2 regions of the Nitrospira marina genome follow, and region 2 is predicted to be linked to the other one. Evidence: riboswitches for the same ligand, from Rfam matches in the RefSeq annotation. Region 2 holds a riboswitch; the other holds the start of a gene.
What was found. Region 2 has a riboswitch for cyclic di-GMP ahead of LX98_RS05315 (hypothetical protein). Riboswitches for the same ligand answer to the same signal wherever they lie in the genome.

Region 1 (15,239 bases), 3.0 Mb from region 2:
AATTCTTCTGGCACTTGCCGCCTAATCATGTCGTTCTTGACCGGCACGGTTGTCGGGTCTTCTTCACCATCCTTGAGACGTGCGCAAGGCATGAAGACCCAAACCTTGCTTGACGAAACCCTTTTGTTTGGAACACGAAAAGACCCGTTCGCGACGCATTCCTTCAGCGAAAGCTCAGCCGGCATCGCATCCCCTTCACAGGACCCACCCGGGTTTCAAATTTTGGATCATGGCCTTCGGCGTCGGATAAGTGCGGAAAACCAGTGGAAAAAGCTCAATTTAAGGATCGAATTCTTCCAACACAACATCATTGGACCAGAGGTTGGACGATGACGGAATACATGCTGCCGCTCTTCCCGCTGGCATTGCCCCCGAGAGTGATCGTTCCGGCCGGAAAGGCCCGAACAAAGAGGTGGAGGGTCGTATCCGAGGTCACCAGATTCTTGCCTGTATCGGTAAAGCTGCTCAGCCACGACGGTTTCGGAGTCAGCCGCACGTCATAGGCCACCGTGACGGACACCGGTTGATTCACCGTAAAGCGGAGGAAGGCCGCCGTCGTGGCCGCTTTATCATTATTGGCCGTTTGGATATAAGCCGCGCCCTGCACATTCGTAGGGACCGTGGTAAATGTGTAGGCGCGGTCGCGATACACCGTCCCTCCGACGCGAAGGCTCGCTGCGGACACGCCATACGCTGCCCCACTAGCGACGGTCAGGTTGGTAATAGCTAATGGGCCCGTGGTCGGATTGGTAACAGTGGTGGTAACCGGGGCTGAGGGTTGAACGATGACAGAATACATGCTGCCGCTCTTCCCGCTGGCATTGCCCCCGAGAGTGATCGTTCCGGCCGGAAAGGCCCGAACAAAGAGGTGGAGGGTCGTATCCGAGGTCACCAGATTCTTGCCTGTATCGGTAAAGCTGCTCAACCACGACGGTTTTGGCGTGAGCCGCACGTCATAGGCCACCGTGACGGACACCGGTTGATTCACCGTAAAGCGGAGGAAGGCCGCCGTCGTGGCCGCTTTATCATTATTGGCCGTTTGGATATAAGCCGCGCCCTGCACATTCGTAGGGACCGTGGTAAATGTGTAGGCGCGGTCGCGATACACCGTCCCTCCGACGCGAAGGCTCGCTGCGGACACGCCATACGCTGCCCCACTAGCGACGGTCAGGTTGGTAATAGCTAATGGGCCCGTGGTCGGATTGGTAACAGTGGTGGTAACCGGGGCTGAGGGTTGAACGATGACGGAATACATGCTGCCGCTCTTCCCGCTGGCATTGCCCCCGAGAGTGATCGTTCCGGCCGGAAAGGCCCGAACAAAGAGGTGGAGGGTCGTATCCGAGGTCACCAGATTCTTGCCTGTATCGGTAAAGCTGCTCAGCCACGACGGTTTCGGAGTCAGCCGCACGTCATAGGCCACCGTGACGGACACCGGTTGATTCACCGTAAAGCGGAGGAAGGCCGCCGTCGTGGCCGCTTTATCATTATTGGCCGTTTGGATATAGGCCGCGCCCTGCACATTCGTAGGGACCGTGGTAAATGTGTAGGCGCGGTCGCGATACACCGTCCCTCCGACGCGAAGGCTCGCTGCGGACACGCCATACGCTGCCCCACTAGCGACGGTCAGGTTGGTAATAGCTAATGGGCCCGTGGTTGGATTGGTTGTGGAAATAGTTGTTGGTGGCGTAGTTGGATTGGCGACGGTTCCGGTAACCGGAGCTGAGCTTGTGGTATTGCCCGCCGCATCGCGGGCAATCGCCGTCAAGGTATATTGACCGGGAGCCACTCCAGTCGTGTTCCATTTTTGTGAGAAGGGGAGTGTCGTATCTTCCGCCCCCAGGTTGATCCCATTGAGTCGGAATTGTACACCCACCACTCCAATATTATCTGTGGCGATGGCCGATACAGTAACGGTGCCACTCAGGGACTTCCCATTTTGCATGCCAACCAGAGCTACCGTGGGAGGGGTGATATCGGGAGCGGGGCCCTTCGCTGGTTGAACGATGACGGAATACATACTGCCACTCCCCCCACCGGCATTACCCCCGAGAGTGATCGTCCCGGCGGGGAAAGCCCGAGCATAGAGGCGGAAGGTCGTATCCGAGGTCACCAGATTCTTGCCCGTATCGGTAAAGCTGCTCAACCACGACGGTTTTGGCGTGAGCCGCACGTCATAAGCTACCGAGACGGACACCGGTTGATTCACCGTAAAGCGGAGGAAAGCCGCTGCCGTGGCCGCTTTATCATTATTAGCCGTTTGGATATAGGCCGCGCCCTGCACACTCGTAGGGACCGTGGTAAAGGTATAGGCGCGGTCGCGATACACCGTCCCCCCGGCTTGGAGGCCGACGGCGGACACCAGGTACGTGGCTCCACTGGCAACGGTCAGATTCGAAATACTGAGCGAGGAGGACGGCGGCGGACTAGAAGAACCGGAAGAGGGGGAGGACGGTGCGATATATTTTTTCACCTCGGGGGAGGGAAGACTTTCATTGCCCGAGGCATCGAAAGCCGTAATCGTAAAATAGTGCGTTTTGTCCGTGGGTAAGTTGGTATATTGATGGGTCGTGATCTTCCCGACCGTCGTGGGAACCCCATAAACCCCGGGGTTGGTTCCTCGATAGATCCGATATCCCGCTAAATTGGCCTCTTGATTGGCGGTCCATTGGAGGGTGGCCGAATCACTGGTCGCGGCTTGTGCCCCCTGCGGGAGAAAAAGGAGGCAACTGCCAAGGATACACCACGCTAGACACCTTTTTAGACGACTCGCCGCACGACCATCGGACATGGGATACCTCCTTCGCACACATACAGAGGCCCCATTCCCGCACGTCTCTCTTTCTTCGGTAACCCGGCTATCAGAAATTCTGACCCGTGGCTTTGCGTCCCCACTTCACAATGGGTTTGCCTTTATCGGAAAGAGGCCACTAGTTTACGTTGTGTTATGCCATCTTCTTTCGAATGATCCAAACTCGCTTTTGAGTGAGGAGACACGTGACCAATTACTTCACGGGCTTTTATCGGTGGATCCCCAAAAGCCTTTAGGCATCAACCAGGCAGGGAAGGTTAGAGAATTCTTCTGGCACTTGCCGCCTAATCATGATCGTTCTTGACCGGCACGGTTGTCGGGTCTTCTTCACCATCCTTGAGACGTGCGCAAGGCATGAAGACCCGAACCTTGCTTGACGAAACCCTCCTGTTTGGAACACGAAAAGACCCGTTCGCGACGCATTCCTTCAGCGAAAGCTCAGCCGGCATCGCATCCCCTTCACAAGAACCCATCTGGGATTCAGCTATCTCCAGCATGGAGCTCTCATGGCAGGCAAGCCTGATTCCAAGAACATAAGACGTTCACGCCAGCCACGTTCTACACCTGAAGAAGAATAGCCATGGTCATCGGGTGGAACGATTTTGTGGAGGAATCGACCATAAGGGCTTACCCGCCGTCCAAATAGGCCTAAGCAAGACCAAGCCTTTCACATTTTGACATCCACAAGCAGGGCGATGGCCTTACGGATTTGCTCACGGGCACCAAGAAGGACGAGGACATCACCTGGCTCTAGAATCGTATCGCGAGATGGATTGGATTGCGTCACGCCATCCCGTGTAATCGCAATCACCGAAGCGCCCGTCCGTCCATGGATATGCAACTGCGTCAATGGTTTCCCCAGCACGGGAGAATCGTTTTCCACCCGACAGGTATCGACTTGCACATCAGCCAACGTTCCAGCACGCAGATGGTGAGCTAACTCAGGGAGCTCCCCTCTCCGGAGTAGGAGATACCCCTCCCGACGAATTTGTTCAACTTTATCTTGAATTCTGTCCTTCGGCGTCTGATAGGTACGAAGAACCAAGGCAAAAATCTCAATTGATGTTTCGAATTCTTCCGGCACGACATCATTGGCTCCTAGTTCTTGAAGATCTTGCAATTCCTTTAAATAGCGTGTTCGTACGACAATATGAAGAGTGGGATTTAGTTGTCGTGCTTGTTGAACAATTCGGCGCGCGCCAAAAGGATCAGAGGTAGCCACCACGAGTACTCGTGCCAATAAGATTCCGGCTTGAGTCAACACTCTGGGATTCGTCCCATCCCCATAGAGCATGATGCCCCGTCCTTTTTGATCAGCCTGCACGACATCAGGATTGACGTCCAGAACCACAAATGGAATCTCCATATCACTTAAAACCCTGGCAAGATTCCGGCCATTTAAGCCATAACCCACGATAATGACATGGTCTTTGACCTTAATCTTGGTACTTTGCGCATTGACCTGACGTCGAGGAAACCAATGTTTCAGGCGGTCAAGGGCCTCGGCGCGTCTAGCTAGGCGGGGAGCCCATTGAATCAAAAATGGGGTAATTGTCATGGACAACACCGATACTGCAAGAAATATATTATAGGCTTGCGTGTCCAATAATCCCTCTCCCTGACCCACCCGCGCGAGGATAAAGGCAAATTCTCCAACCTGCGCTAATGCCACCCCCGTTAACAAAGCAGAAGAAACGGGAGCTCCAGCAAGGAATACCGCTCCGGTTCCTGTAAGGAACTTGCCTAACACAACAAGCACCAACAATCCCATCACCAGAATGGGAAATTCGGCGATGACCGAGGGATTCATTAACATCCCCACTGAGACAAAAAATAAACTATTAAAACTATCCCGAAAAGGAATGACTTCGGCCAGTGCTTGATGACTATATTCCGATTCAGAAATCACTAGCCCCGCGATAAATGCGCCAAGAGCCAATGACAATCCGGCGAGGGAGGTCAACCAAGCCGTTCCCAGCCCCAATACAATAATCGACAGGAGGAATAACTCTCGACTTCGAGTCCCCACAATTAGATGAAGAACATGAGGGACAAAAACCCGAGCAGCCAACACGATCAATCCCACAACCATAACGGATTTCACGAGCGTTTCGACAATGACCCCTGTTTCCCCTTGGGAACCCGTTCCCAGTACCGGAGTCAGTAAAATCATAGCCACGACGGCTAGATCCTGAAAAATAAGAATCGCCATGGTCGCTTGCCCATGCAACGCATCCATTTCCCCTCGATCCCCTAGAATCTTGAGGACAATGGCGGTGCTGCTCAACGACAACAACAGACCCCAGAAGACCGATTCTTCCCATGATCGACCCAGAAACCAGCCCCCAAGTGCTACAGCACTCAGCATGCTTAAAATTTGCAGTGGACCTCCAACCCATAAGAGCCTTCTGGAAGCCCGTATGCGCGAAAGAGAAGTTTCCAAGCCTATGGTAAATAACAACAACACCACACCGATTTCGGCGAGAGTTTCGACTTGGTGTAGATCTGAAATGAGGTTCAGGCCGTAAGGCCCCACTAAGGTGCCAGAAACTAAAAATCCCGCAACTGCCGGTAGCCGGAGTTTTTGAAAAACAAAAACAACCAGAACAGAAATAGAAAAAATAATGAGGACATCCCGTAGGATGTGGACTTCACTCATCTTTCGGAGGTGCGGCCCTGGGCAATGACTCCCATTCAGGGTATTTCCAGCAATGAACAGGAACAGGATAAAGGAGACGGGGATGATCTCAAGAACCCATCATCCCTCGGATTGAGAATAATGTCTACCATGCGCTGCGCCCCATTCAACAGACGTGGGCCAATGCTCGTTCGTTTAGGATCGGAAGGAGAATCGAGATGCGTCCTTCCAGGCCCATCCCGATTAGTTGAGAAGATCAAAAGAATTTCACAAGCGGTCTGAAGGCGAAAAATCCTGAAAAAGCCAGGGAGCCTCCTGAGCCCTGCGTTTTTCATAAGCGGTAATGGCAGATTCGTGTTGAAGCGTGAGCCCAATTCCGTCTAATCCCTTTAACAAGCAATCCTTGCGAAATGGATCCAAGGTGAACGAATACTTCTCCCCTTCAGGAAGGGTAACCACCTGCTGAGCCAAGTCGACTGTGACACGATATTGGTCGGTATGGGCTACTCGGTCAAATAATGTTTGGATGTCTTCTCCTGGAAGCTCGACGGGGAGAATCCCATTCTGGAAACAATTATTGTAGAAAATATCGGCAAAACTCGGAGCCAGAATACAACGAATGCCATAGTCCAACAAGGCCCATGGAGCATGTTCCCTTGAGGATCCACACCCGAAATTTTCACGGGTCAGCAGAATCGTGGACTCTTGATAGCGCGGTTGGTTGACAAAAAAATCAGGATCCGGAGACCCATCTGCCCGCCGCCGCCAATCGGCAAACAATCCCTCTTTGAGGCCGGTGCGATGGATCGTTTTCAAATATTGCTTCGGGATGATTTGATCCGTATCGACATTTCCACGATTTAACGGAGCGACCGTTCCCGTCAATATAGTAAAGGCTTGCATATCTATCTCCCGTGTTATGCTAGAGGAAGGAATAGCCATCCTGAAGACAAAAGAATTCCCTTAATAACCTCACATCTTCCAATCACGAATATCCACAAAATGTCCTTCAACCGCAGCAGCAGCAGCCATGGCAGGGGAGACTAAGTGCGTCCGTCCGCCCTTACCCTGACGTCCCTCGAAGTTTCGATTACTGGTTGAGGCGCATCGTTCTCCCGGTGTGAGCACGTCCGCATTCATGGCGAGGCACATACTGCACCCCGGTTCCCGCCATTCAAAACCCGCTTCACGAAAAATCCGATCCAACCCTTCCTCTTCCGCTTGGTGTTTGACTAACCCTGATCCTGGGACCACCATAGCCTTGACGCTTTGAGCGACGCGCTTTCCTTTGACATATCGAGCTGCCACCCGCAAATCCTCAATTCGTGAGTTTGTGCAGGACCCGATGAAGACTCGATCGACCCGTATGTCACATATAGGGATGCCAGCTGGCAACCCCATATACGCCAAGGCCCGTTCTGTGGCCATCCGCAATTTTTCATCCGCAATGGATCCAGGATCGGGCACATGGCCATTCACATCCGTCACCATTCCCGGATTGGTCCCCCAAGTCACTTGAGGAGAAACATCTTCCCCTCGCAGCTCAACAACCTTATCAAACCTGGCTCCAGGGTCGGTTTTCAAATTCAGCCAATCCGACTTCGCCTGTTGAAACAGCGCTCCTTTCGGACTGAGGGGTCGGCTCTTCACGTAAGCGACCGTCGATTCGTCTGGACTGACAAGACCAGCGCGGGCTCCCGCTTCAATAGACATGTTACAAAGGGTCATCCGTCCCTCCATTGAAAACGATCGGATCACCGAACCCGTATACTCCACGACAAAGCCGTTTCCACCACCAATACCAATTTGTCCGATAATCGCCAGAATCACATCTTTGGAAGAACAATAGTCAGGAAGCGCACCCTCCACACGAATTTCCATAGTTTTTGGTCGTTTCTGGACCAAACATTGGGTCGCCAGCACATGCTCGACCTCCGATGTCCCAATGCCAAACGCCAAGGCGCCAAATGCCCCATGAGTGGAGGTATGAGAATCTCCACACACAATTGTCATCCCCGGTAGCGTCAACCCTTGCTCAGGTCCGATCACATGAACAATGCCTTGCCGAATATCTTCCATCCCATAATAGGTTATGCCGAATTCTGCACAGTTGCCTTCCAAGGTTGAAATTTGCAAGGCACTCATCGGATCGGCAATGCCCTGCGACCGGTCGGTGGTTGGAACATTGTGATCGGGAACAGCAAGCGCAGCGGTTGGACGTCGTGGCCTTCTTCCAGCTAACCGAAGCCCTTCAAAGGCTTGAGGAGAGGTCACTTCATGCACCAAATGTCGGTCAATATATAATAAGGTAGTTCCATCTGGTTCTTCACGAACCACATGTTGATCCCAAATCTTTTCAAACAATGTTTTGTTTGCCATGGAATGTATCCTTCTTTTTGAAAATTTTCGGACTCTAATTATCTACATTCATCCCCTTCTGGCAAGTGCCAGGAAGAGTTTTTTCCAGAGTTGTATCCATCTCCGCCTTTTCTTTGTGGTCTTTTAAGACTTCTGATATACTTTTCCCTGCGACAGGGGACAGTCCAACCTTTATGGTTCCACCTGCTAACTACTTAGGTGGAAATAAGTGAGTGCAGACAACGATTCATCCAGCCCAGAACCAATTTTAAGTGGTTTCCGGCCAATCGCGAACAACGACCAAACGTCGATACATCCATAAAGTGGCAAAGGTTATCTATTTCCCCTGGAGCGCAGAAAGACTCTAACAATCCTAATTCCGATTCTGCCATTGTCGCCCACCCTCTGAAATTAATAGGTCTCAAGACTTCACATGGGTATATTCAATTATTGCATTAGCCATTTTTCCCAAGACATGGCCATCGATCTGGGAACCTCTTCAACCTTAATTTATATTAAGGGGAAAGGGATTGTCCTCAACGAACCTTCCGTCGTGACAGTTGAGACAAACTCCAAAAAACTTCTAGCGGTTGGGGAAGAAGCGAAGCGAATGATCGGTCGAACCCCGGGCAATCTCACCGCCATCCGTCCCATGCGAGAGGGTGTTATTGCTGATTTTGACATGACGGAACACATGTTACGCCACTTTATCCAAAAAGTTCATCGCGGGGGAACTCTCCTCAGGCCACGCATCATTATTGGTGTCCCGTCCAGGATCACACAAGTCGAACAACGTGCCGTCAAGGAATCAGCTGAGCTCGCTGGTGCCCGTGAAGTTTATCTCATTGAGGAACCGGTGGCCGCGGCCATTGGAGCAGGATTGCCGATTACCGAGCCTTCCGGCAACATGGTCGTCGATATCGGAGGAGGCACCACCGACATCGCCGTGATCTCCCTGGGAGGCATTGTATACAGTGAATCGGTCCGTATCGCGGGCGATCAACTAGATGGAGCGATCACAAGCTATCTCAAGCGGGAATATAGCTTGTTAATCGGCGAACATATGGCAGAACGCATCAAGATGGAAATCGGCTCAGCCTATCCTCTGCCTGAAAAAAAGCAAATGGCCGTCAAAGGGCGAGATGTGGTGTCCGGCATCCCCAGAACGATCCTCGTTGACGACAATGAAATACGAGAAGCGTTACAAGATTGCCTCACCACCATCATCCGAGCCATCCGTCTGGCCTTGGAAAACACTCCCCCTGAATTGGCAGGGGATATTATTGACCGGGGGATCGTGCTGACCGGAGGCGGATCGATGCTTCAAGGGCTGGATAATCGACTACGGGAAGAAACGTCTTTACCCATTGTCACGGTCGATGACCCCTTAACCTCGGTTGTTTTGGGAGTAGGGAAAACTCTTGAGGAATTCAGCCTCCTTCGGAAAATTTCCTCGCATTCCAGGCTGAATCCCTGAGCTTCCCTCAATTTGCATGCCTCGATCAGAGCCAAATTTTCCCATATCCACAAGTATCCGGAGAGTTTTAGGAGTTATCTTCATTCTATTCCTCGCCCTCCTGCTGTTTCTGCCGCGACAATCTCAGGAATGGTTAAGTCATGTGGGAGGACCTTTCGCACGAATTCTGGAAGTTCCCCTTCATGTTGTCGCCTCGATACAGGATTCTTTCAGTCACGCTTGGGACCAATACATCGACTTACAAAATGTGTGGGAAGAAAACCAACAGCTCAAGCAGGAAGTTCAGCGCTTACAAGGTGAGCAGAATACCCTTCGAGAACATGCCATCATTGCCATGCAATATCAACAATTGCTGGCGTATCAGGAAACCACACCCATGAGGACCCTTCCGGCTCGAATCATCGGCCGGAACGTGTCCAATTGGTATCGGGCGATGATCATCAATAAAGGTAACCAAGACGGCATTCATCCGGAAATGGGAGTCATCACGGATTCCGGAGTAGTAGGTCGTGTCGTACGAGTAAACCCCACGACGGCCGTCGTGCTTCTGCTTTCCGACCCCAACGTCGCGATTACCGGGATGATTCAAAAAAGCCGGGATGAGGGTCTGGTACAGGGAACCCCTCAAGGAACTATTCATATGAAATATCTGCCTCCTTTATCCCCTGTCCAACCAGGAGATCCAGTGGTCACATCTGGATTAACGGATGATTTTCCCCGTGGACTCCAAATTGGCCGGATTCAACAGGTTACCAAAGCCGATACTGACTTATTTCAATTGGGTGAAATTGATCCAATTGTCGATTTTGCCAAACTCGAAGCGGTCCTGGTCATTACCTCGTTCCAGCCTGCTCCCACTTCTTCCTTACCAAAACCCCCTGTCTCGCCTTCTCCCTAATATAATCTCGTGACTATTTTTCTCGACATCCTTTTGTGCTTTGGAGTGGTTCTGGCTCAAGCCACCTTTAGCACCATTCTATCCGCCAAAGGGATTTACCCTGACCTATGTTTCATTCTAGCCTGTGTAATGGGATTTCACTCAGGAGAATACAAAGGACTCAGGATCGGCCTGACGGTGGGACTTTTCCAAGATTTATTCAGTCCTGGTGGTATTGGGCTCAATATGATCTTAAAGGGACTCGCGGGAGCCCTGGCCGGCGTCACCACGCACACGTTTTCCACCGTCACCAGTCCCGCAATCTTGCTTGTCAGCTTTGCCCTGTCGTTTGGATGCGGATTGGCTTCTCTCGTCGTGGCATATCCGGTTGTGGATGCCCCGATCCTTTTTCACGCCATCTCCTCCCAACTTCTCCCGCAAGGACTCTATAATAGCCTCCTGACCTTAGGGATGTTCTGGGTCATTAAATACATTGGCCCATCGCTGAGTATGGTACACTTAGGTCGGGGACCACGATAAGACCCGCACAATGCTGGACACTTCCCGCCAGGCTAATGAACTTGCCGATATTCAAAATCGGTTAATATTCGTCAAGATCGGCTTTCTGATGCTATTGGTATTACTGGGGTTACGCCTTTGGCAATTACAGGTTCGAGACGGATTGCACTATCAAGAACTTGCCCGCGACAATCGCACTCGATCCATTGTTTTGGAACCGGCTCGAGGACTTCTATATGATCGGAATGGTGAACTCCTCGCCAATAATATTCCCAGCTTCCAACTGTATGTTTCTTTGGAAGACATACAGGACCGCGAGGCTCTTTTAGCTCAGTTACCTCTTTACGTCGATATTGACCAACAAGAGATTTTCAATAAACTTTCAACAAAAAGCCGAAGAGGCCGAGTCAAGATCAAAGCCGATATTACGCTGAAAGAGGCGGCACTCATAGAATCGCACCGGCTTGAACTCCCCGGTGTGGTGATTCAGCCGGAATATCAGCGTCACTATCCACTCAACAATTACGCCTCGCACGTCCTGGGTTACGTGGGTGAAATTTCCGAATCACAGCTTAAAGACCCTGAATTTTCCCATCTTCAGGGCGGACGCATCATCGGGCAAAATGGAGTGGAGCGGACATTTGATGAATATCTTCTTGGAGAAACCGGAGAGGAAGTGATTGAAGTCGATGCGCTGGGGTATCCGAAACGGTCTCTCTCAGTTCGACGTCCCCTGGCCGGGGATGACCTGTACCTGACGCTCGACATTCGACTTCAGCGCCTCGCAGAGGACCTTCTTGGACAGGAGGCGGGGGCCATTGTTGCCCTGGATCCCTGGAATGGGGACGTTCTGGCTCTGGCGAGTAAACCCGGGTTTAATCCCAATGATGTTTCGGGAGGGATTAGTGCCAAGGATTGGCAACGATTTCTCAAGGATACACGCCACCCTCTCACCAATCGCGCCATTCAAGGGCAATATCCCCCAGGGTCGGTATTTAAAATTATTATGGCCGCGGCCCTCTTGGAGACTCAAACCCTCAGCGCAGAGGAAATGGTACCCTGCCATGGAACCTTTCCCTTTGGAAGGCGAGCCTTTCGTGATTGGAAGGCAGGAGGCCACGGTCAGGTCGACTTAACCAAAGCTATCGCGGAATCGTGCGATGTCTACTTTTATAAAGCCGGCAATCAATTGGGCATTGATCCCATCGCCACCTATGCTCGTCAATTCGGATTAGGTGAAAAAACCGGCATTGCGCTCCCTTCCGAACGGTCGGGCCTTGTTCCATCCTCGGAATGGAAAAAAAGGGTCAAACGGGAACCATGGTACCCTGGTGAAACCATTTCCATTTCTATTGGACAAGGATTTTTAACCGTGACTCCCATTCAGATGGCCAAAGTTGCCGCCATCGTAGCAACCAATGGACGAGTGGTCCAACCCCGCTTGCTCAAAGCCTCTCGACTGCGGCGAACCGGCACACTCAAAGAAAACCCAGAGCCACCCATTCGACAATTGGCCATTCCTCCCCAAACGTTTGCCCATATCAAGAAAGGATTGGCGGCAGTCGTCACGAAAGGTACAGCCAAACTAGCACAATCAGAATTCGTGAGCATTGCAGGCAAGACTGGAACGGCGCAAGTTGTCGCCCTGAAACCGGATGGAGACAAAGATAAAAACAAGGAACCTCAAAAAGAATTTCGGGACCATGCGTGGTTTGTGGCCTTTGCTCCGGTAGAACACCCGAAGATTGCCGTGGCGGTATTAGTTGAACACATGGGGCATGGAGGCTCAGCGTCCGCCCCCTTGGCCAAGACACTCATCGAAGCCTATATGGGTTTTGAGACCACCCAAGAGCCCTCTCTTTGATAAAGAATCCGCTCTCTCTGAAGGATGGAGAACAACGCATCTCATGTCATTAATGAACGATAATGTGAATCGCCGCGGACTGGATACCTTCGATTGGTGTTTCCTGGGTGTCATTATGGCAATTATCTCTGTGGGCATCCTATCCATTTATAGCGTTACCAATCCGCAGACGACGACCGGATTCCCTATTTATCTCAAGCAGGCCACATGGATGGTGGTCGGCTCTTTAGCCTTTCTGGTCGCGGTCGGTATTGACTATCACAAGCTCGCCCGTCTGTCATATCTGCTCTATGGGATCGGACTGATCTTACTTATCATCGTGTTAATCGCCGGGAAAACCAGTCGGGGCTCTCAACGATGGATTCCTCTCGGCCCCTTTGCGGTCCAGCCCTCCGAATTCATTAAGATTCCTTTGCTACTCATGCTGGCAGCCTACTATGGGGCAACCACCCGTGAAGGCTGGGTTCGTCGATTGATCATACCCGGATTGATCGTACTTCCAGGATTTTTACTCATCCTCAAGCAACCTGACTTGGGAAGTAGCTTGGGCTTTCTGGCTATTTTCCTTGTGGTGATTCTCACGGTGGGCATGAAATCCAAGGCCTTTGGGTTTGTGATTTTGGCAGCCCTGATGTTGTTCCCCTTTGCCTGGGGCGGGGTCTGGGGGTCCCTTCACGAGTACCAACAGGATCGGATTCTCAGCTTTGTCGATCCCAATTCTGATCCTGGGGGCAAAGGTTATCACGGGCTTCAATCGCGCATCGCCATCGGTTCAGGCCAATTACTGGGAAAGGGATTGTATGGGGGAACGCAAACCCAATTTAAATTTCTTCCTGAGGGCCACACCGATTTTGTGTTTGCGGTATTCGCAGAGGAATGGGGCTTTATTGGGTCAATAGTCTTACTTTCCCTATATATTCTTTTATTTTTGATGGGTTTAGAAATCGCGTTGAAAGCCAAAGACATTGTCGGGACCCTCTTGGCTGTCGGAGTGGTAACCATGATAGCCTTTGGAGTTGTCGTCAATATTGCCATGACATCCGGACTGGCCCCCGTTGTGGGCATTCCTCTTCCTCTCATGAGCTATGGAGGCAGCGCCATGGTTGTAAACCTCACAGCTCTGGGACTCTTGCTCAACGTGAAACGGAGACGTCTGTCACTCCTTTAGGTATCATGTATCCTGTGGTTTGATTTGGATAGACTGGGCCAGGTTATCGCACAAAGAGGTAAACAACGGAGAATTTGAATCAGAAAAGTCCCAGAGCCGTGGATTTTTTCACATACTTGCGGGAACAAGGAAGTGGACACACAGAACCATCCTCACATGGTTCCATAACAGTATTCATTTACAATTATTGACAGAATGGGCACACAGCTATTTCAGATTTTGACAGGCAGATCCAACAAATTGGCTCAGCCACATCAGCGACATCTCTTAACCAAAGATGTTGATGAAGAATAGCTTCTGGTCCCTTCTGAGAATGTAGGGAGATCACTATGGGAGTAGAAATTGCGATCAGTGTCACTCGTGAAGAAACACGGGTGGCCGTGCTCGACAATCGTGTCGTAACAGAATTGTATGTCGACCGTCCAAGAAAAAAAGATTTTGTGGGGGACATTTACAAAGGCAAGGTCATTAAAGTTCTGCCAGGTATGCAAGCGGCCTTTGTCGATATCGGGCTGGATCGGGCCGCATTCATCCACGTATCTGATCTATCGGTCGGAACCGAACCGGGGGACACTCTTCTGGACAGTGAAGAGGATGAACGCAGTCAGGAGGTGCCGCGCCCTCGACGCCAAACAGCACGTCCCATCGAAAACCTGTTGACGGAAGGACAGGAACTTCTTGTCCAAATTTCCAAAGGCCCCATCGGTACGAAGGGACCTCGGATTACCACGTACGTCTCCCTCCCCGGGCGATTTCTAGTGCTCATGCCCAATGTCGACCATATTGGCGTGTCACGAAGAATTACAAACGACGAAGAACGTCACCGGCTGAAAGACCTCATGCGGCGCATCCGGAAACCCGAATATGGATACATTGTCAGGACCGTGTGTGAAGATGTGCCAGAAGAGGATTTGCAAACAGACGTCAGATTCCTGAGCGCGTTATGGGAAGACACGCTCAAAGCGGCCAACAGCCAACCTGCTCCATCCCTTTTGCATACGGATCTGTCCCTCCCGCTCCGGGTGGTACGAGACCTATTCACCAAAAAAGTCGATCGACTATTAATTGACGCTAAAGCGGATTTTGAGGAAGTGAAAGATTTTGTCCGTCGTTATCTTCCGGAACAAGCGGCGCGCGTTCATTTCTATGACAAGAAGCAGGAAGGGTTATTCGATCACTTGGGGATCGAATTGGAAATTACCAGAGCCCTGAGTCGGAAAGTCTGGCTTAAGTCCGGAGGACACATTGTCATTGACCACACAGAGGCCATGACGGTGGTGGACGTCAATACGGGCCGATTTGTGGGAAAACGCGACCAGGAAGAAACCATTTTAAAGAACAATCTGGAAGCCGCAAAGGAAATTGGCTATCAGATTAAATTACGAGGCATTGGGGGCATTATCATCATTGATTTCATTGACATGGAACGTGAACGGAACCGTGAGAAGGTGTATCAGGCCACCCTGGACGCCCTAGCGGGCGATAAGGCTCAAACACGTATCTCCCGCATTTCTGATCTTGGGCTCATC
Region 2 (15,239 bases):
TGGCATTCTAGGGTTTCCTGGTGATTGTTTGGCCATTCCCTCCATTCCTTACTTTGTGAATCAAACCACCAGTCCGGTCCATCAGTGTTCAGATTCTGATGTTCGTCGAGAGACCACTGTGGTTTTTGTGAGGGCCATTCTCTCCATTCCTTACTTTCTGAATCAAACCACCAGTCCGGTTGCTGAAGATATAACATCTTATGCCCCTCTAGGGTGATTCTCCCTTCACTGTCCCACAGATTGGCATGCTGTTGACAAAAATCATTGGTTTTCACTTTGTCTTGAGCCAACCCATATGTGGCGAAAGTGCTACTGAATAGAAGAAACATGGCTGTAATAATTCCATATCGTTTCATTGGCAGACTCCTTACGTTAAGCACGCGGGTAAATTAATTAAAAAATACTGTCAATTCACGCCCTTCTACCTTTTCTTGGGAGTTGGTGGAAAGGCTATCCAGAGCGGCCATTTTCCGGAATATTTAAAAGAGACGATGAATTAATTGAATGGTAATGAACGAATGGGTCCGGACAGTAGGGATAATTTTGTTAGAAGAACCCGGATTATGTCCAAAGGATAAGTCTTGGTCCCATAACACGTCTTGAGGAAAGGCCTTCTGGTCGTGTGGAGGATTGACGGGATTGGAGTGGGGGAGCAAGTGGAGAAATTAAACGACGTAATTCCGATCACAAAGTATGTCTCTCTTGAGAAGCGGCAAAAATTATCCTTTGTTCGCGATCATACGGGTAGAGGATTTTACACACGCATCAGGGTGTTTTGATCAGTATGGTGAAGCACCTCAGGGCATCCTGGAATCTGTAATTTCGTATCTTGCTTATAGCTGAACTTCCAGGTTTCGTGAATGGTGACTGATAATTCATATCGCACCGTTTTCGCAGCCTGATCCAGATAGGGATTGGAGAGAATTCCATGCACACCGTTTCCCGCGTCAGCGGCCATGTGAAACTCTTTTGTGTCAGGCTCCGAATTGTGTCAAATCTTGCCAGTTGTTTAACCCGTTTTTAGGACCACCATATTCGAATTGACTGCATCCAACGGATACCTCGAATGGCGAGACCTGCGGATTTGGGAACGCTCAGTTGCAAGGGTTTTGTTTCCAAGCATCGTAGGACATGGGCCGCGGCCCGATCGGCGGTCATCATCAGTGGCTTCCAGGACGCCCTGGGCAGCTTCGTATCCACAAACCCAAAGCGAATATTGGTGACGTACACGCCATGCGATCGGAGCTTTAATCCCATGGAGACTAAATAATTACTAAAGCCGGCCTTCGATGCCGTATAGGAAGGGGCGTCGGCGTTGTAAAAATCATCGGCGAGACTTGATAGGCCGATAAAGTGCCCCTGTCTTCGCTCAAGCCAGCCTGGGGCGAGGGCGGCCAGGGTTCGCACCATCGACGTGAAATTCACGTCAACGACGCGGGCTTCCTGTGAGAGGTCAGGAAATGTCAATCGCGAACCAATGGCCGCGCAAAATATGCAGGCGTCAAAATGCCCTTCTTGGGCAAGAAGAGTTTGTAGAACCTGCGGATACTCGGGAGTGGCGATATCCTGTACGATATGCCGTGGGCCATCCGGACCAAGTGGACTGGGACTTCTCGAAAGTCCGACGACATGTTCACCACGAGCGAAAAGCGCATTGGTTACTGCTGCTCCGATTCCATCAGAATTGCCGATTAGGAGAATCTTCCGTGTCATTCAAGGGCCAACTGAGATGGTGGGTAAAGCTACAATCCTGGCATGAAAAAGTCTGTAAGTGAAGAGGGAGCAATCAGAAGGACCCTGACCTGTACATTGTGGCATGTGTTGGCTAGGATGGTTCGACAGATCGTCCGCCCCTGCTTACACGAGTATGAAAAAGAACATCACCGTGTTTGTGTCCTATGCCCGCGCCAATCGTGATTTGGCGACTCGATTTTTAAAAAAATTTAAAGAGCAGGCCGCGCCCTCCAAACAGTATCACTATACCTTCTGGCGGGATAGCGATATCCTGGTAGGCGAAAAATGGCACGAAGAAATTCAACACGCCTTGGGAGAGTGCGACGTGGGATTGGTCCTGATCAGCCCTGCGTTGCTCGGGTCCCAATATATTCAGGATCACGAACTTCCCAAGTTTGTGAAGAGTGGAGGTCAATCCGTTATTCCGGTCATGTTGCAACCAATCGATTTGGAACGGCATGATCTGAAAGGTTTACTCCAGACGCAAATCTTTCGGCTGGATCGCCCACGTTTCGCCTCCCCGAAAGCCTACGGGGAATGTTCGGGTTCTCATCGTGATCAATTTGCGCTGGAATTGTTTCGGCAGGTCGAGGCCCGTTTGGATAAAATCCTGGCCAAATAATCCTTAGGAGTATTCAGGTCCTATCCCGACGGAAGATATTTCTATTATTCAATTGAAGAGCAAAAAGAAATTCTATGACTGAACCCACGATCATCTGCCCACAGTGCAAAACGGAAATTAAACTGACTGAGTCGCTCGCTGCGCCTCTTCTCGAAGCCACCAAGCGAGACTTCGAGCAACGACTTGCTCAAAAAGATGCTGATGCCGTCAAACGGGATGTGGCCTTGCGTGAGCGCGAAGCCTCGCTTGCCAAATCTCAGGAGCGGTTCGAAGAGCAGGTGGCTGACAAACTAAAACTCGAACGCAGCAAAATTGTGGCGGAAGAAGCGAGAAAGGCCAGGCTGGCGCTCTCCAATGATCTCGACCAGAAATCTAAAGAAATACGTGAGATTCAAGAAATACTTAAACAAAAGGATGAAAAGCTTGCGGAAGCACAAAAAGTTCAAGCCGATCTGCTCCGTAAGCAACGGGAACTGGATGACGCCAAACGCGAATTGGATCTCACTATAGAAAAGCGCGTCCAGGAGGGACTTACTGTCACCCGGGATCAGGCCAAAAAAGAAGCCGAAGAAGGGCTCAAATTTAAAGTCATGGAGAAAGAGCAGACCATTGCTTCCATGCAAAAACAAATTGAAGAACTCAAGCGTCGTGCTGAACAGGGGTCTCAACAACTTCAGGGCGAAGTCCAGGAGCTCGAACTCGAAGCCATGCTCACCTCGAAATTCCCCCTGGATCAGATTTCACCTGTGGCCAAAGGCGAGCATGGCGGCGATGTACTGCACCGGGTTGCCAGCTCATTCGGCCAAGCCTGCGGAACCATCTTGTGGGAATCGAAGCGAACCAAGAACTGGAGTGATGTCTGGCTCATCAAGTTACGTGAGGATCAGCGGCAGGCCAAAGCTGAAATTGCGATCATCGTCAGTCAGGCTCTACCCAAAGAAGTGGACACATTCGAATTCATCGACGGCGTCTGGGTCACTCATCCCAAAGTTGCCCTTCCCCTGGCTATTGCCATGCGTAATACGCTCATGGAGGTGGCTTGCGCCCGGCAGGCCTCGGAAGGACAGCAAACCAAAATGGAAATGGTCTATCAGTATTTAATGGGTCCGCGCTTCCGGCAACGGGTTCAAGCGATCGTCGAAGGGTTCTCCTCGATGAAGGAGGATCTTGATAGAGAGCGGAAAGTCATTATGAAGCAATGGGCTAAACGTGAAGAGCAAATCGATCGGGTGATGATGGCGACCGTGGGCATGTACGGGGACCTGCAAGGCATCGCCGGGAAAACGTTGCAGGAAATTGAAGGGCTGGAACTCCAAGCCTTAGATGCGCCCAAGGACGAATCCGACGGAAAATTGTTGTAAGAACTTCCGTCTCTGCTTCCTTCAACATCAGCAAAGGCTTGGTCTTAGCATGATCAAGCCCGTATCGACTCGTTCTCCGTGGTCTTACAGCTAGATACCACAATTATCCTCAGTCATTCTGCTATCCATCAACATTTCTCACCCTTCCATCAACACAGGGCTCCTGCCTTCTCTGGTTTTGCTTTCGTTTCTAGGGGACTAGGCCTTCCTGTAATAGGTTCGGCCTGTAAAGCCAAATCGCATCCTTAAAAAAAAGAACATGGCTGAATGGATGGAAGAGGTTCCGTTTCAGTTTCATGCGGATTGTGGCCTCACACCACACGACACTGGTTTGGGGAAATTTGTCCGTCTGCGTACTCTAAGGAGTGAGGCAAACTGCCTCACTTCCATGATTGAAAACTGAAAACAGTAGAAAAACCCCACTTTAACATTGGCACGTAATTTGGAATAACCTTCGGAGACAGGGTAAGAGCCGAGTCTATATCACCAACCAAGGAGACAGTTCTGATGGAAATATTAAGGCAAAAGATGCAATTGAGAGTCTGGATCATCCTTGCCACGGTTTCTTTCGCCTGTGCCTCGGCTTGGGCGGGCAGTGCCGGAGATCTTCAACCACGAGTCCCATCCGATCGTATGGAGCAGGCCCTTTCCTTTACGAATCCCTTCACCCTCACCGAGGAATTTATTGCGAGCGGTAAAACACTCTATGAAGGCAAGGGCTGGTGTGCCTTTTGCCATGGATGGGAGGGGACGGGGGCACCGACCGCGGGTCGAACCTTTCCTCCTGATATCAAAATGCCAACCAATTTTGCGGATGCGGCCTGGCAGGCAGCCAGAAGTGATGGGGAGCTGTTCTGGATTCTGATTCATGGGAGTCATGGAACCGATATGGTGGCGTACATGCCGCAGTATATTACGGACAAGGAGGCCTGGCAGATCATCGCCTATCTCCGTACTTTCAGAGGAACATAATGGTTGCCATCTATGTTCCTAAGAACACACGCAGTGGTGTGAAAGGAGTTCATCTCTAATTTTTATATATTCTCATAGAGGAGGGACATCATGCGGGAACAACAATTCAGAACAAGTCAGATGGTCGGGTTTGCGGCTCTTATGTTGTCGGTAGTCGGGGGATGTAGTCATTACGGAGACCACGAAATATCCAAGACGGCCAAGGCGACCATTCAAGGATGCACGGATCCGGCCATTACGGGAACCGCCACTCTCAAAGAATTTGAATCTGAAGAAGGCATCAAAAAACTCTATGTCCAGATGGAGGTCAAGGGATTAAAGGATGGGAAGCATGCGGTTCATATTCATGAGGTTGCCAGTTGTCAGCCGTGTGGGGCTGCGAAAGGTCATCATGATCCCGGGCCCTTTGGCAAGTCCACACCTGACGCGCCGGACTTCAATCATCCCTTCCACATGGGGGATTTGGTCAATATCACGGTAGTCAACGGGGTAGGGAAACTGCATGCAGTAACCACCCGGGTTGCGTTATCGGATGGCCGGTTAAGCGTGTTTGATGAAGATGGCAGTTCATTCATCATCCACACCAATGAAGATCTCTATTGCGATCAGGATAGCGAACTCAATCCTGGATGTGCCGGTGGGGCTCGTGATGCCTGTGGAATTATTGAGCCGGTAACCTCGATGTAAGTAGAACGTCTTTGGCGTGACGCCTAGTTCAAGGAAATGAAGTGGTCATATCCCATAATGTGGCTGCAAGCATTCAATGAAGGGAATACACAAGGAGGAGTGATGAGACAGATATTTCAGTGGGCAAGTGGACTTATCTTGGCGCTGGCGGTGGGTGGATCGCCGCTGTTGGCACAACAACACGGGCATCAGCAGATGATGATGCCCCGCGTCCCTGCAGACAAGCTGGATGAAGCCCGAGCCTTGCAGAGCCCGTTGCCGTCCTCCCCGGAAATCGTCGAAAAAGGCCAGGCAATCTATGAGGGCAAGGGCACGTGCGTCAATTGTCATGGGGTGAGTGGACGCGGCGATGGCCCAGGGGCTTCGACTCTCAACCCGCCGCCTCGGGTGTTCCGGTCACATGGGTTTTGGAGACATCGGTCTGAAGGAGAGATTTTTTGGGTGATTAAATACGGATCACCGGGAACCGGGATGATTCCCTTTGGTGGGATGTTATCGGATGAAGAGATTTGGACCGTGATGCAATATGAGGAAAGTTTTTCCGGAGGATCACATGGGGGAGGGAGAGGTCCTCAGGGAGGCGGACGGCACCAGGGCCGGGGCATGATGATGAATCGCTAATAGACAGAAAGTGTATGCCGTCACACAACCATAACAGGGCTACTTTGACAAAAGAGGAACTGGGTTTCGAAAACACCATGAGGCCATGCAGCGTGAGCAGGGTGCCACCTTCCCGGCCGGAATACCATGAGTTGGCGATGGCCCATCATCAGGCTGCGGAAGCGCTGGGCGCAGTGATCCCGACCAAAGACCTCAAGCAGATCCTCCCTCATCTCGAGCAGACCATCCATGCTTGCGTGAAATGCCATTAAGTCTTTCATTTGCAGGATTAATGCAAATTTGTGCAATAATTATTGTTTCTCTTCCTGGTAACGACTAGAATTCTTACCTGAATTTGTCATGCCTGCTGGGTATAGCAGGTATCTTTTCACAACCATCCCAGAAGTGACCCGACTTCATGACGAATACTCATTACGGTTATGCCATTCTGGCCAGTTTCCTCGCGGCCGGAGTCACCACCTCAGGCCTTTATGTCATTCGTCGGTTTGGAACATGGGGACAATACAATGCCACGTATTTTTCCTGTTTCGCAGCAGGTGTGCTGATTTCGGTAGCCTTTCTCCATATCATTCCTCATGCCTTCCACATGAACGACCAGGCGCCCGTGTATTTGCTGGCGGGCTATTTGGCCTTTCATTTAATCAACCGGTTCATTCATGCCTATGTCTGCGATAGCACTCCCGACACAGCCATTGGACTGATTCCTTTGCTCGGTATCGGCCTGCATTCGACATTGGATGGAGTCGTGTATGCCATCACGTTTAGCGTCAGCGTCTTAACCGGAACGTTAGCGGGGATTGGTATGGTCTTGCATGAGTTTCCTGAAGGGATCGTCACCTATGTGCTTTTACTTCGTAGCGGGTTCAGTCCAAAAAAGTCATGGCTGTTGGCCTTTCTGGCTGCGGCTCTGACCACACCGATTGGAACATTGTTGGCCATCCCCATAATCCATCAGATCAATGAGACCGTCCTGGGCGCGATGTTGGCGGTTTCAGCCGGGGCGTTTGTGTATGTGGGAGCCACGCATCTTCTGCCCTTAGCCGAGCGGGAAGATCGTCCCTACAGTCTGGCAGCCATGGGCGGCGGTGTTGTGGTCGCCCTCGGTATTATCCTTACTCACGGCTAATTCCAGAAAAACCAACTAATTTTTATAGTTGCTAACCGAGGGGGTGACACATTGGTCCGAACACGGTCAAAGGAGAATCGCAGCCGTGGAAAAAATTCAAAGCATGATTTGCAATTGAAAAACTTCAATTGGGTGTGAGAAATGGAGATACCTATGAACCCACAAAGACCTTTCTAACGACTAACCCTAGCCATGCCCATAGGTTCATTCTCAATCTTACCCACGTGACAACCGTATTCAGGAAAACGCCGGATCAGGTCCTTCTTGGGCTAGGGGACTCTAGCACCACTAGAGTTCCTCGCATGATGGGATGAAATAAACAGTGGTAGGGATAATAACCTGGAGGTAAATGCTTGACCGTGAAGGTTCGATTGGGTCCAATAGGTCCGGAATCAAAGTCACATTGTCCACCGCTTTTACACCCATCGTGGGTAATGGAATGAATATCGGCCGTTGGATTTTCCCAAGAAATAAGGGTGCCAGCGGCAAGTTCAACAAATTTTGGGGAATAATACGGGGAGAAAGTGTTCAGGGTAATCCGAAATGTAGGAGTCGCCGCTGACGTAAAAGGCACAATCAAAGCAATGCCCATCATTAAAAAAATGACCGTTCCTCCAATATGTAATGGCTTAAACACACAAGACATTTTTCCCACAATCATTTTTCTGTTGCTCCCATACGTTGTTGCCGGAATTTATAGTTCGCCTTCTCGTTGTTTTCGTCCTTGATTACTCTAGATCATCTCAGAGACCAAAGCTTAGACCTCACGATTCATTATACACCCGGAAAGCACAGCGATGGGAGAGGGCTACGAGTCTCTTTTATCTGCCTGCCCCTCACGAGAAAGAGTTCACTATAATTTTTTTAGACGTGCACATCCACAAAAACACCCGTTGAGCCCAGTTTGGCATTAAGGTCTTTTGCCGTTTGGGCCGCTACAGCAAGTAGGTTATCGACAAGTCCCTTTTTATTGGATGATGAACGGCCAAATAGGAGATCATTAGCCAACGACGGATTTCGTTCTAGCTTGGACACCAGAAACTCTCTGGAGAATCCAGACAACGACAACTCAAGCACGTGTTTGGCGCCTTTTCCAAAGTTGAAATTAATCCCGGCCTGACTTTTAAAACGTGGTCCTTCCGAATGAAAGGAATCGGAGACCGCGGTTTTAAGATTTGATTGAATATTGGCGAAGGATGGTCCAAGTACTTTTTTATCTTTTTGAATTTGAAAAATGGTGTTGATGGAATTGGCGACCTTTTGAAGGGTGTCCGCAATTTCTTTGGCTTGAAAAGGGGAAAGCCCTTGTCGGGATTTAATGAAAGCTGTGGTTCCCACGGTTGGATCATAGGTATCTTCAGAAATGCCAACCGCGGCAAAAAACCCTGTGCCGTTGCTGTTGACCTCCAGGGATTGGTTCGGGGAAGTGAGGATGATCCGCTGCCCAGATGCATTCAATGTAGCGGTGACGCCTGCGGCAGAGGTGGTGATCCTGGTCAGCACATCCTCTAAAGAATCTGAAAGCACATCGATTGAAATCGCGACACCATTGAGTAAGATCGACCCTGTTTGCACCGAGGAAAACTGGGAGAGGGTCCCTAACGGTTTTTCTTCGTCCGGTATTTCATCTTGTCCCTGAACCGAGGAAGATCCGGTGAGTTTGGTTGCAGCCAGAAATCCCGACGTATCACTTCCCAGCGCAATGGTCGGGGAGGCTCCTAGGGTGTTGTGAGTCAGGACGACCGTCTCGTTGTCACTGTCAAACGTGGCCGTTACTCCGGCGGCCGACTGATTGATCCGGGTTAGCACCATGTTGATGGTGTCGTCGGCAAAAACATCAATGGTCGTCCCGTTCACCTGAAATGAGCCGGCAGAGACCCCAAACCCTTCTTCCAGGTTGGGATTGTCGTTTCTCGTTCCATTAAAAGGTTTGTCGGGGTTAACCGCACTTCCCACCGAATTCGAGACGGCTACCGTAAATGTATCATTTTGAGTGAGGGATCCTGATCCCAGGCTCAGCACCAGCCCATTTTGCAACGTGTAGGGATCATCGGGTTGGTAGAGAGTCAGGCTAATGGTTTCCACCAACTGCGCTTGGCTATTGCGTACCTCAAGGCCTAGGACGGGAGAAACTCCTACAATGCCCCCATTGGTGACCTGAAACGTTAAAGTATCGTTGCCATTATCGCCATCATAAACACCACTGAGAGTAGCCGTACTGGTTGAACTTCCGGTAAATGTGGGGCCAAAGGGAGAAAAAGAGGTCGGGGTGGTATTCACTTCTTCCGTCGATTGGCGGATTGTTGCGGTGGCAGGCGTGGATCCCAACCCCAGGTCGGCGGAAGAACTTGTGGTGGCTGCCTGCGCTTGTTCGCCGCCTACTCGTGCCCGGTGGAATAACGGAAAGGGATTCTTAAAGGAGTTTAAAGCTTTTTTCAAAGAGAGAACGTGTTGTCGAAGTAAGCGAAGTTCGTCCTCGGTTTCGGTCGCAGCGACAGAGGGAGGTGGCGCTTGTGAAATGGCATGCGTTCGAATAGACGCATGCGCCAAAGAAATAGGAGAAAACCCAGTTGCGAAAATATCATTGCTGACTTGCACGAACCGCTCCCTTTAATAATCGTGCTCCACCGGCCGAATGTCCCGGGTGAATGAGAAGACAACCGTGAATATTCCTTGGCGCAAAGCCCTGGATTCATTTGAGAAAGCCAAAAGGACAGGATGGCTCGACAGGCGGGCCAAGAACGCTGACTACGGGCAGAAGAAAAGAAATATGGCAGATTCTACCATGCGTTTTCTCGAACCTTTCGGCAATCCCGCTGCCATAAGGCATTTCGCCCCTTAGGCCGGTAACTTTGTACCCTCATCTTTTCAGACGAGGTTGCCTATGTAAATTTTCTGGTACCTTTATCGGCATGATTTAAAAACCCTTTCCAAATCATCACAGATCCTAATTCAAGTTCGTTTAAGTCAAGGTTAGGCTAAGGATTCGCCAGAAAGTTCGGTATACACTTGGTGGAGGTTTTTGCATTTTTTTTACCGAATTTCTCAGTTGTCGGTGCGGAGAAATCTATTAAGATGAAAGGTCTGACTCGCGGCGAAACTGGAAAAAGCGCCTCGCCAGTCCTTTACTGTCCAAGTTATGAAACGATTTTCAACAGTAGCTGGTAATGTCATTACAAACTGATAAAGATGGTCAAACTAAGAAAGTAGATAGGAGGTAGGTATGGATCGTACCAGTAACGGAATGTTGAAAAGGTGGCATGGTAAACTTGGTGGGGACAGCGTCAATTTCAGCGTGGGCACTTTTATGGTCATAGCTCGGCACGATGCGGGATACAGTTCCTTCAACACCTCCAAATAATCCGCTTATGACCCACGAAAGGGATCACATCCGAATGCCTCTTCGGATCGGACATCGGGGTGCGGCGGGCCATGCACCTGAGAATACGCTGGCTGCTCTGGAGCTCGCAATCAAATTTGGTGTCGATATGGTCGAGTTTGATGTCCGGCGATCGGCAGATGGAGCCCTGGCGCTCCTTCATGATGATTCGGTTGACCGGATGACAAACGGGGAGGGAAAAATTGAGGAATTATCGCTAAGCGTACTTCGGGAATTGGAGGTGGGAGGGGTCGAGAGGGTTCCTCTCCTTGAAGAAGCTCTCGCCTGTCTCAGTGGAAGGGCCGGTGCCATGATTGAGCTGAAGGTGAGGGGAATCGCCGCGGATGTTTGTGCGAAAGTGGAGGCGACCGACTTTCATGGGACAGTGATTTATGCCTCGTTTTTTCATGAAGAACTGTTGACCGTGAGGAGATTGATGGAAAATGCTTTCACGTTGGCGCTAATCGAGGTCGCGCCCATACATTCCACGGCCTTTTCTATCGAAGCTCAAGCAACTCATGCTGGATTGGCGTTGAATATTGTGACGCCTGGGCTTGTGCAGGCGCTTCAGGCGAAAGATATCAAAGTGTTTGTCTATACGATTGACGAGCCTGATGATATTGCACGGATGAAGCGACTGGGGGTCGATGGAATTATTTCTAACTTCCCCGAACGGATCTAGCCGGTCTTGCGCTCAAAAGCCTTTTCAGAAAAACCCTGTTTCTCCTAGTTTGGCACCAAAAAATCGTAGTGACCGATCAAGCCATCTGATATCTCTCCCGATGCGTCCGGTGCATAGTCCACGATGACCCTCTCTAAATCGATTGTTGTGAGTCCCGCATCCAGAATGACCACATCCATTGGCAGTAATTTCTGGTTCAGTTCATTGTTGGGGATTTGGTCGCCCCGGAAATAGAGCTGTGTGACCAGTTTTGGATGCTCTGGAGGGAACAGTTGAAAGTGCAGGTGGGAAGGGCGGTACAGTCCGGCTTCCAGGTCAATGGGGTAAAAGCCGGGAACAATGGTTTTGAACCAATAGTCTCCCTGCTCATTGGTGACCGCTCGTCCCCAGTATTGAAAATACGCATCGTAGTTCCGGTGAATGATCTTTCCGGTCGTGGGATGGGGAAATTTCAACATACTGTCATCCTTTTTGTGGTTGTATCGGCCGGAGGCTGAGGCACTCCACATGATGATCACAGTGCGAGGTATCGCCTTTCCGGTTTTTGCGCTCAGGACTTTTCCTCTCAGATAAATGACCTGTCCCTTGGCTTTTCCCCTGCGACCTTTGACAAACGTGAGATCCTGATCGTTCGCCTGACTTATGGGAATGCCGATCCCGTGGTTTTCGCGAATGGCATCTATTGGGTCTCCCTCGTCGGGGAAAAATGGTCCCAGGGATTGACGTGGAGTTGGTTCCTTGAGTATTTCTGCAAGGCTGGAGGAGCTAATGAGGCCTCCAGCTAACAAGCCGAAGATGCCCATACCCCGCTTTAACAGGGTTCTTCTGGACAAGTTATGAGGTTCTATTGTCATAGGGATTCCTTCTTCAAATTTGGAAGTGCAAGACTATGGTAACCGTAAGGCTGATGGCGGACGGGTGACAACTCTGGACAGTGGATAAACCGTTCGCTTCTTCGGTCATTTTTTCATATATTCTCCGTACTTTCAAATACCGGATGCAGGATGTAGCCTTTCAAGATGAAGTGAATGTGCGGTATGTTGTCCCGGAATAACAGAAGGTGTCATGGGCCCAATCGGCTTCGTCTCTTCTGTGTGGTGTCCCTGAAATCTTTACTCTCTATTGGTGAATTCTTGATCCCCTCGTTTTTTCTGTTGCCGTGACTGAGCCATCTTGTAAAATATGTGTTGGAGCATGGCCGTTCAAGGATCATTTTCTTGTCGATTGTGGTCTGACCAGAGCGTTTGTGTTTGAGGACCAGTTTTTTTCGGGCTGGACCGTATTGGTGTTGAAAGACCATGCTTCCGAACTGTTTGATTTATCCGGAGTTGCGCGCCGCATGTTGATGGAGGAAGTCACCCACGTGGCGCAGATACTGACACAGGTTTTTGACGCGAAGAAGATCAACTATGAACTGCTCGGGAATCAGGTGCCTCACATCCACTGGCATCTGATTCCAAGGCTCAAGACCGATCCCGATCCATTGAAACCGGTGTGGTGTGTGCCGCATGAGCCTGTCCGGCTTTCCGCTGAACAGCTGTCCGAACGGGTCCACCTTCTTCGATCCGCTTTGCGCATCGATCCCAATCAACCCCTCTAGTCTGCTCAGCCTAGCGAGCGTGAATTTCAGCTCACCTCGTGGCGCTTTCCGTGTTGTTACCCTGTTGTCCTTCCATCCTCATTCGCTTCGAAATCTTCGTTTGGAGTAGAAGAGGAAGAGGCGGATTCCGGCTCCAGTGAATCGATGAGAAATCGCGGTGGCGCCGGGGGACTCGTTTCGAGCTGTGTATATTGACAGGGAGGAATGTCATCCTTTAGCCGCCTCAGAAGCGTGGGAACTTTCATCTTGGGAGGAACATCACACAACCAGACGTGCATGCCGGTTTCCAATTCGTCAAAGTGTCGTTTTAAAGTAAATCCTGGTTTTTCCATGAAATAGGCAGAAAGAAACCCTGTGATGCCCTGTACCACCCAGGGATGCTCTTTCACATATCGATAACTGACCCGAATCTCTACCACCTCAAGCATGTCTTGATCTCCCTGTGTAGTCGAATAAACCCTATTTGGAAAGTTATACCCTAACAATAATGGCGTCTATTGTGAAATTGAGAAGAGCCATTGGGAATTTTTTGTTTCTGTCTTGCCAGACATGCTTGGCCTTCTACCCCTCCGTAACCCTCATGCCTGATTTTTTTTCGGACATCCCGGTTGATTTCTGTCTCTCTATTTGAGCCCGTGACGTCACGGATGGATAGTCGTGGAAATACCAGCCCGGTAAGCCTTGCAAACCACGGTGGGGTCGTTGAAAGAAGAGACAGATTATGGCCTGAGATTACTTTTGCAGGGGAGGATAGGAAGCAGGAGTATGCTGAAAGGTTAGGGAAGAGGGACGGATATGCACGGGTTAGTGGATAGATCCGTCCCCCACTCTTGATTAAGCTTAATCGTGCTTTTCGCCCTTGCCGTGCTTGCCTTTTTTGTCACGATCTTTGCCATGCTTTTCTTTGTATTCCTTCATCTTTGCTTCCCGTTCTTCTTGCATTTCCTTCCATTTCGCTTGTTGTTCCGGCGTCAGTTCGGCCTCAATTTTTGCCATGGCCTGTTTGCGCATCTCTTTCATTTGTTGGTGAAGACCCTCCATCTTCTGGTGTTTTTCCTCAATGATGGGGAGGATTTTGTCCTGTTGTTCCTGTGTGAGCGACAGCTTCTGCGTGAGTTTCTCCAGCATGGATTTTGGATCATGCCCGTAACCATGCCCGTCTCCATCTGCCCAGGCTGCTCCGGCACCAAACATCAATGCGCTGCTGAACAATCCGGCGATCATCAGTCGGCACAGCCATGGTCGTTGACCGGCTTGGGTGATCTGGTGTTCGAGTGAATGTTTCATACATACCTCCTAGATTAAGAAATGATACACAGGGTGAACGGTTATGGGAAAACTATCCAGTATATCAGAACCGAAAGAAGCTGTGTGGTGGGTTTCCAAGAATGATTAACAGACGTGTTGAGACGATGCGGTCATGAGGGCGTCATTCGTCACGGAATCCACCGTGATGCAGGGCAGGGGATGGCGGCTTGCTACCGTTTGCCATTCAGCTTGTTTCAATAGGGGAACGATTGCCGTATATCCCAACTCCTCCGCCATGACCCACGGACTTTCCAAAAACCAGGTAGATGGCTCAGCGACCGCGCCTTTTTCAAGAAGAAGGCGAATGATTTGCATGTTGCCTTTAAATGCTGCGGCATGCAGGGGAGTCCACCCTGTCACATCCTTCGCGTTGACGTCAGCTCCCCTTTCAATAAGTGCGCCGACTGTGTCCACATGACCGAATGCGGCCGCAACCATTAGGGCGTGGGTCCTGACAATGGGAAAGGTGGTGTTGACATCGGTTCCATCCTTGAGGAGAGCCAACACTTTTTCCGTGTCGCCGTTGGTGGCGGCGTTAAAATACGACAAGGCGCATCCCGAAAGAATCAAGGCCATGACCAGGTAGGCAAGACGATAGACGTACCTGTTCATGAGGGGTCCTTTGGCTGGATGTCTTTTCATCCCCAATCACTCAAGAGAACCTTGACCACCTTAAAAGGGATAATCCAATCCGGCATACACATTGACTCCATCCTTCCCATACGCCACATCAACCCGACCCACGATATGGGGGCGGGCTAGGAACCGGAATCCTATCCCAGGATTGACCTGAGGGTGGAGGATGGTGTTGCTGCTAAAATTGGATCCTACACGACCAATATCGATGAATGGCGCGACTTGAAAGTCCAGGAGATATCCGAAAATTTTTTGTTGTCGAATCAGCACCCGTTCTTCCAGATTAATTACCAGGGCGGTGGAGTCGATGAATCGGCTTCTTCCGAAGGCTCGAAGGGAATCCTCTCCTCCCAAGGTTGGGCGTTCATAGAAGGGCGGTGTTCCCCCCTTAACAGTGTCTGCATACAAATGGGATACAAAAACCAGACGGTTATGGAAATGTGGGACAAGATGGCGGGCATCAATGGTGGTTCGCCACCAGTCCGTCACAGGTTGTTGTTTGAAATTCTGA

Region 1: another riboswitch for cyclic di-GMP. It lies ahead of LX98_RS18540 (Ig-like domain-containing protein); the one in region 2 lies ahead of LX98_RS05315 (hypothetical protein).

What each region holds. Positions count from the first base shown of each region.
Region 1 is NZ_JCANTH010000001.1:4,296,003-4,311,241, forward strand. It holds gene LX98_RS18540 (Ig-like domain-containing protein) at 308-2,788, opposite strand; cyclic di-GMP riboswitch class I at 2,843-2,919, opposite strand; gene LX98_RS18545 (cation:proton antiporter domain-containing protein) at 3,477-5,468, opposite strand; gene leuD (3-isopropylmalate dehydratase small subunit) at 5,715-6,350, opposite strand; gene leuC (3-isopropylmalate dehydratase large subunit) at 6,420-7,826, opposite strand; gene LX98_RS18560 (rod shape-determining protein) at 8,239-9,282, shown strand; gene mreC (rod shape-determining protein MreC) at 9,299-10,180, shown strand; gene mreD (rod shape-determining protein MreD) at 10,190-10,699, shown strand; gene mrdA (penicillin-binding protein 2) at 10,710-12,542, shown strand; gene rodA (rod shape-determining protein RodA) at 12,586-13,710, shown strand; gene LX98_RS18585 (Rne/Rng family ribonuclease) at 14,040-15,239, shown strand, end outside.
Region 2 is NZ_JCANTH010000001.1:1,277,382-1,292,620, forward strand. It holds gene LX98_RS05260 (hypothetical protein) at 1-356, opposite strand, end outside; gene LX98_RS05265 (hypothetical protein) at 755-958, opposite strand; gene LX98_RS05270 (SDR family NAD(P)-dependent oxidoreductase) at 1,021-1,713, opposite strand; gene LX98_RS05275 (TIR domain-containing protein) at 1,868-2,356, shown strand; gene LX98_RS05280 (DUF2130 domain-containing protein) at 2,431-3,717, shown strand; gene LX98_RS05285 (c-type cytochrome) at 4,225-4,689, shown strand; gene LX98_RS05290 (superoxide dismutase family protein) at 4,780-5,376, shown strand; gene LX98_RS05295 (c-type cytochrome) at 5,479-5,997, shown strand; gene LX98_RS05300 (hypothetical protein) at 6,090-6,248, shown strand; gene LX98_RS05305 (ZIP family metal transporter) at 6,395-7,123, shown strand; gene LX98_RS05310 (cupredoxin domain-containing protein) at 7,377-7,784, opposite strand; gene LX98_RS05315 (hypothetical protein) at 7,988-9,721, opposite strand; cyclic di-GMP riboswitch class I at 9,927-10,016, opposite strand; gene LX98_RS05320 (glycerophosphodiester phosphodiesterase family protein) at 10,519-11,184, shown strand; gene LX98_RS05325 (dioxygenase family protein) at 11,229-12,038, opposite strand; gene LX98_RS05330 (HIT domain-containing protein) at 12,344-12,784, shown strand; gene LX98_RS05335 (hypothetical protein) at 12,841-13,212, opposite strand; gene LX98_RS05340 (Spy/CpxP family protein refolding chaperone) at 13,625-14,071, opposite strand; gene LX98_RS05345 (ankyrin repeat domain-containing protein) at 14,177-14,704, opposite strand; gene LX98_RS05350 (BamA/TamA family outer membrane protein) at 14,765-15,239, opposite strand, start outside.